2 regions of the Latilactobacillus parasakei genome follow, and region 1 is predicted to be linked to the other one. Evidence: predicted binding sites of a transcription regulator. Region 1 holds the regulator's gene; the other holds the start of a gene.
The links. Region 1 encodes CtsR, which represses protease genes until heat stress. Its sites were predicted from a motif close to TTGGTCAAAAAAGGTCAAANA; they were not measured.

Region 1 (3,360 bases):
AGCGTCTGCCTTACAAGCAGAGGGTCACAGGTTCGAGCCCTGTAACCTCCATTGAGTCGTTAGCTCAGTTGGTAGAGCATCTGACTTTTAATCAGAGGGTCGACAGTTCGAGCCTGTCACGACTCATCGGCCAAGTTACACGCCAAAATGCGGGTGTGGCGGAATTGGCAGACGCGCTAGATTTAGGTTCTAGTGTCTATATAGACGTGGGGGTTCAAGTCCCTTCACCCGCATTCAATTGAATATTCAATGAAAGTTATCTTATTATGCCGACTTAGCTCAGTTGGTAGAGCATCTGATTTGTAATCAGAGGGTCGGGCGTTCGAATCGTCTAGTCGGCATTAAGATGCGGAAGTAGTTCAGTGGTAGAACATCACCTTGCCATGGTGGGGGTCGCGGGTTCGAATCCCGTCTTCCGCTTTCATTATGATTAAGCCGGGGTGGCGGAACTGGCAGACGCACGGGACTTAAAATCCCGCGGTAGGTGACTACCGTACCGGTTCGATTCCGGTCCTCGGCATCATAATGAAAAATGCACCCATAGCGCAACTGGATAGAGTGTCTGACTACGAATCAGAAGGTTGTAGGTTCGACTCCTACTGGGTGCATATAACGGGAAATAGCTCAGCTTGGTAGAGCACCTGGTTTGGGACCAGGGGGTCGCAGGTTCGAATCCTGTTTTCCCGACTGGATACAAAAAGTTAATAAAAAATGCGGAAGTAGTTCAGTGGTAGAACATCACCTTGCCATGGTGGGGGTCGCGGGTTCGAATCCCGTCTTCCGCTTTTTTTGTACCCGTAAATAATTAAATAACTCTCCGGGAAGTAGCTCAGTTTGGTAGAGCACTACGTTCGGGGCGTAGGGGCCGCAAGTTCAAATCTTGTTTTCCCGACTCTCAAAGACTTGTTGTCGAACAAGTCTTTTTTTGTGCAGTTCTTCAAACTTTCCTTTTGAACGAATAATCGTTATAATAATAGTCAACGTTAGTCAAAGTTAAATTTTTAGACTGAATTATAAGCGCTGAAGAATGAAAAAAAGGGATTGATCTATTTGCAAAGTCAGAATATCTCGGATATTATTGAAGCCTATTTGAAAAAAATATTGGCTGACAGCGAGCAGATTGAAATTCGACGCTCCGAAATTGCCAAATTATTTAACTGTGTCCCGTCGCAAATCAACTATGTGATTAATACCCGGTTTACAGAACAACGAGGGTATGTCGTCAATAGTAAGCGTGGCGGGGGCGGCTACATTCGCATCGTTAAGGTTCAATTCTTAGATGATCGCGACTTTTTAGAAGCGTTGATTGGTAGTGTTGAGGATCGAATCTCGCAAGCCGATACATTAGCTATTATCCAAAAACTCTATGATGAGCATATTTTATCGCAAAAAGAGGGGAATTTGGTATTAGCAATGCTAAATGCGCAGACATTAGCCGTCAATGATAAGCAGTTAGAAGAGCAATTACGCGCACGAATGCTAATTGCTGTCTTAGAAAGATTACGTTACGAAATTAAGTAAAGAGTGGGGGATTATCCATGAATAATCTATTTACACCAAGTGCCAAAAACGTTTTAATGTTAGCGCAAGAACAAGCTAAGAAGTTTAATCATCATGCATTAGGGACGGAACATCTGTTATTAGCGCTCGTCCTCGAAAGCGAAGGGATTGCTGGGAACGCACTACGTGAACTCGGTGTGACACCCACTGATGTCTTAGAAGAAATTGAACGCTTAACCGGTTATGGCGATTCAATCGTTGCCATGGGTGTGGGCGGCTATTTGCCATACTCACCTAAAGCTAAACAAGTGCTAGATTTAGCGCGCGTTGAATCACAACAAGCTAACTCAGTCAAAATTGGGACGGCACACCTATTATTAGCGTTATTACGCGATGATGACATTATTGCGGCCCGTATTCTATTAAACTTAGGCCTCAGTTTAGCTAAAACACGTCAATTATTACTCCAAAAGATGGGGATTGATGCAGCGACTGCTAAGAAGCGTGCTAAAGCCAGTGCAAAAAAGGTTGATCAAGAAGGCACGCCTACCTTGAATCAATTAGCACGTGATTTAACGCAAATGGCCCGTGAAAATCAAATTGATCCAGTCGTTGGTCGTGATTCAGAAGTTAAACGTCTCGTGCAAATCTTAGCGCGTCGTTCTAAGAATAATCCAGTTTTAGTTGGCGAACCCGGTGTCGGTAAAACAGCGATTGCTGAAGGCTTTGCCCAACGGATTATCAACGGCGATGTGCCAAGCGATATGCAACAAAAACGGTTAATGATGCTTGATATGGGCTCATTAGTTGCTGGCACTAAGTATCGTGGGGAATTTGAAGATCGTCTCAAGAAGATTATTGAAGAAATCCATGAAGATGGCCAAGTAATCCTTTTTATCGATGAATTGCATACCTTAATCGGTGCTGGTGGGGCAGAAGGCGCAATTGACGCCTCAAACATCTTGAAACCAGCCCTTGCCCGTGGTGAATTGCAATTAATCGGTGCAACAACCCTTGATGAATACCAAAAATACATCGAAAAAGATGCGGCTTTAGAACGTCGTTTCGCGACCGTGACGGTTGATGAACCAACACCAGAGGATGCGGAACAAATCTTACGTGGGTTAAGACCACGTTACGAAGAACATCATGGCATCACAATCTCTGATGAAGCATTACACGAAGCCGTTGTTTTAGCAAACCGGTATATCACCAACCGCTTCTTACCTGATAAGGCAATTGATTTGATGGATGAAGCGGCTGCGAAGGTTCGCTTAGATGCGGTTAACCAAAAATCACCAATCGACCGCTTAGAAACTGAACTACAAGCATTAGCTAAGGAAAAAGAAGCAGCAGTCGGTGCGCAAGATTTCGAAAAAGCTGCTGCCATTCACGAAAAAGAAATTATCGCTAAGGCTAAAATGGCTAAGCGCCAAGCAGCCGAACAAGAAAATGGTATCCGGACAGATATTCAAGTCCAACCAGAAGATATCGCACAAGTCGTTGCCCAATGGACAGGTGTCCCAGTGACGCAATTGCAACGTAAAGAAAGCGAACGCTTGTTGCAACTCGAAAAAGTCTTACACGAACGGGTTGTTGGCCAAGAAGAAGCGATTTCAGCTGTCGCCCGTGCAATTCGTCGGGCCCGCAGTGGCTTGAAAGATCCCAAGCGGCCAATCGGTTCATTTATGTTCTTAGGCCCTACTGGGGTTGGGAAGACTGAGTTGGCTAAAGCATTGGCAGAAGCGATGTTTGGGTCTGAAGATAACTTGATCCGGGTTGATATGTCAGAATACATGGAACGTTACAGTACGAGTCGTTTAGTCGGGGCAGCACCTGGTTACGTCGGTTACGACGAAG
Region 2 (3,360 bases), 820 kb from region 1:
ACGCATATTTCAGCCCGTTATTTAGGCCAAGCTGTGCGTGAATTACAAAACGATGCCCGCGATATTTTCAAAAATACCCGTGTCGTTAGCGATTTAGATTTGTATGATATTCCATTTCATGGTCGGAAGGAGTAATTAAAATGCAAAGTTTAGCAGCGTTACAAGACTTAAAACAAAAGATTGTGGTCATCACAGGGGGCTCGTCAGGTTTAGGCCGGGCGATTGCCTATGAAGCAGCTAGCAAAGGTGCCATTGTCGTCGTTTTAGCACGGCGTCAAGCGGCCTTAGAGGCAGTTCGTGACGAATGTCAACGGCTCTCTGGTCAAGCAGCTTATGCTTACCAATTAGATGTCAGTGACCCAGAAGCGATTGAAGCGGTTGTTGCACAATTAACAGCAGAAGTGGGGACGCCGGATGTTTTAGTGAATGCTGCTGGCTTTGGTCACTTTGAAGAAGCACTCGCCACACCAATGCCTTTGGTGGAACAGATGTTTAGAGTGAATGTCTTGGGGTTGATGTATTTGACGCGGGCCATTGGCTCACAGATGATTGAAAAACAACGTGGGCACATCATTAACATTGCCTCAATGGCTGGTAAGATGGCGACACCTAAATCAGCAATCTATTCAGCGACTAAGTTTGCCGTTGTAGGCTACTCGAATGGATTACGGCTTGAATTGAAACCCTTTGGGGTTCAAGTGACGACCGTTAATCCAGGGCCGATTGATACCGCCTTTTTTGATATTGCTGATCAAACTGGTAACTATCTTAAATCGGTTAACTGGATCGTGCTTGATCCAGATCAACTCGCACACAAAATTGTGGGGGCTATTGGGCATCCTAAGCGCGAAATTAACGCACCGTGGTTGATGTCACTAGGCGCTCAATTCTATCAATTGGCACCCCATATTGGTGACTACGTCGCTGGTAATTTGTTTAACAAGAAATAGGAGGTTGTATGATGAAAAAGCAAGGTCGTTTAATTACAATTTTAATTCTCGCACTAATCGTGGTGGTTTTTGCCGTTTTGAATGTTGATCCAGTTGCCATTAATTTTGGCTTTACAACGGTTGATTGGCCCTTGATCATTGTGATCGTTGTGTCGCTTTTAATCGGTGCGATTATCACATTCTTAGCCGCAACTGGGAGTTCATTGAGCCAACGTAAGGCGCAAAAGCAATGGACTAAAGAAAAAGCGGACCTAGAACAAGATCAAGAAGCAAAAATTAAAGCCGCGGTTGAAGCAGAACAAGCTAAACAAAAGCAGGTCTATGATAAACTATTGGCTGATAAAGAAGCTGAATTACATGAAATGAATGCTAAAATGAAGCAATTAATGCAGTCCAAAGAAGTTTAATTTAAATAAGAGGTATCGACCGAATTTATTTTGGTTGGTACCTCTTTTTTTATTAGACTTAAGTCCTATTTTTGAGCATTAACCTTGAATGTTTGACCTATTTTGACTATTATAGAATTAGTCAATCATTATTGACATTTAATTCAAAAAATAAACTTAAAAAGGAATGACGTTTATGAATCCAGAACAAATGACACAAGCTGTTCAAGATGCAATTGCAGAAGCACAGAATATTGCAAAAACGCGTCATCAAACAGAAATCGATGTCCCACATTTATTTAAGTATTTAATTCAACCTCAACAATTGGGGCGGCAAATCTATCAGGAAGCGGGAATTGATTTAACCACACTTGAAAGTGAAATTGATCGCGAAATTGATACGATTCCAACAGTTGAAGGTCAAACAAACTATGGTCAAAATATTTCACAAAATCTCTATCAAGTTTTAAATGCGGCTCAAACTTACATGCAAGAATTTCAAGATGAATTCTTATCAACTGAAACGGTTATCCTAGGGTTGATGAAGTTAAAGTACAACCCGCTAGTACAATTCTTACAAAAAAATAACGTGACGACTAAACAATTAAAAGACATTATTACCAAATTAAGAGGAGGCGAGCGTGTGACATCTAAAAACCAAGAAGATAACTACCAAGCGCTTGAAAAGTATGGCACAGACTTAGTGAAGGCTGTTCGTGAAGGCAAAATGGATCCCGTGATTGGTCGGGACGAAGAAATTAGAAACGTCATTCGAATTCTTTCTAGAAAGACCAAGAATAACCCAGTTTTAATCGGCGAACCCGGTGTTGGTAAAACAGCGATAGTTGAAGGGTTAGCCCAACGTATCGTTAGAAAAGACGTGCCTGATAACTTAAAGGATAAAACCATCGTCTCACTTGATATGGGGAGCCTAATTGCAGGTGCCAAATATCGTGGTGAGTTTGAAGAACGACTCAAGGCGGTCTTAAAAGAAGTTAAGAAGAGCGAAGGGCGGATTTTAGTTTTCATCGACGAAATTCACACAATCGTTGGTGCTGGGAAGACTGAAGGCAGCATGGATGCCGGCAATCTTTTGAAACCGATGTTAGCTCGTGGCGAGTTACACATGATTGGTGCGACAACGCTTGATGAATACCGTCAAAATATTGAAAAAGACAAAGCGCTCGAAAGACGTTTCCAAAAAGTGTTAATTCAAGAACCAACTGTTGAAGATACAATTAGTATTTTGCGGGGGTTAAAGGAACGTTTCGAAATTTTCCACGGTGTTCGTATTCACGATAATGCCTTAGTAGCCGCTGCAACGTTATCTAACCGCTACATCACAGATCGCTTTTTACCTGATAAGGCAATCGATTTAGTCGATGAAGCGAGTGCTAATATCAACGTTGAAATGAATTCGCAACCCACTGAGCTCGATCAAGCGACGCGGCAATTAATGCAATTGGAAATTGAAGAAGCGGCATTGAAGAATGAAACGGATGCGGCTTCACAAAAACGGTTAGCCGAAACGCAAAAACAATTAGCTGATTTACGGGAAACGACGAATAGCTTGAAGATGCGTTGGGAAACCGAAAAGGCTGATCTGAACAAGATTAACGACAAAAAGGAAGAATTAGACCAAGCAAAACGGCAATTAGAAGATGCCCAAAGTAACTACGATTTGGAAACAGCTGCTAAATTGCAACACGCCACCATTCCACAATTGGAACAAGATCTTTCTGACCTTGAAAAGGCTGAAAAGCCAGAGGATTGGATGGTTCAAGAATCAGTTACCGAAAATGAAATTGCGACAGTTGTTAGTTCGCAAACCGGGATTCCAGTCGCTAAATTAGTAGCAGGTGACCGGCAAAAACTGTTACAATTAGCCGATCATTTATATGAACGGGTAATCGGTCAAGACCAAGCTGTTGATGCGGTCACAGATGCCGTTTTAAGAGCGCGTGCTGGCTTGCAAGACCCTAATAGACCTTTGGGCTCATTCTTGTTCTTAGGCCCTACTGGGG

Region 2: the regulator CtsR is predicted to act here: its motif matches at 1,447-1,467, upstream of clpB (ATP-dependent chaperone ClpB).

The regions. Positions count from the first base shown of each region.
Region 1 covers NZ_CP186861.1:1,684,693-1,688,052, forward strand. The annotation lists tRNA gene ACPBEH_RS08370 (tRNA-Val) at 1-51, shown strand, start outside; tRNA gene ACPBEH_RS08375 (tRNA-Lys) at 54-126, shown strand; tRNA gene ACPBEH_RS08380 (tRNA-Leu) at 150-233, shown strand; tRNA gene ACPBEH_RS08385 (tRNA-Thr) at 269-341, shown strand; tRNA gene ACPBEH_RS08390 (tRNA-Gly) at 349-420, shown strand; tRNA gene ACPBEH_RS08395 (tRNA-Leu) at 435-520, shown strand; tRNA gene ACPBEH_RS08400 (tRNA-Arg) at 535-608, shown strand; tRNA gene ACPBEH_RS08405 (tRNA-Pro) at 614-687, shown strand; tRNA gene ACPBEH_RS08410 (tRNA-Gly) at 714-785, shown strand; tRNA gene ACPBEH_RS08415 (tRNA-Pro) at 819-892, shown strand; gene ACPBEH_RS08420 (CtsR family transcriptional regulator) at 1,051-1,521, shown strand; gene ACPBEH_RS08425 (ATP-dependent Clp protease ATP-binding subunit) at 1,539-3,360, shown strand, end outside.
Region 2 covers NZ_CP186861.1:239,692-243,051, forward strand. The annotation lists gene rnz (ribonuclease Z) at 1-135, shown strand, start outside; gene ACPBEH_RS01220 (SDR family NAD(P)-dependent oxidoreductase) at 141-950, shown strand; gene ACPBEH_RS01225 (LapA family protein) at 959-1,357, shown strand; gene clpB (ATP-dependent chaperone ClpB) at 1,533-3,360, shown strand, end outside.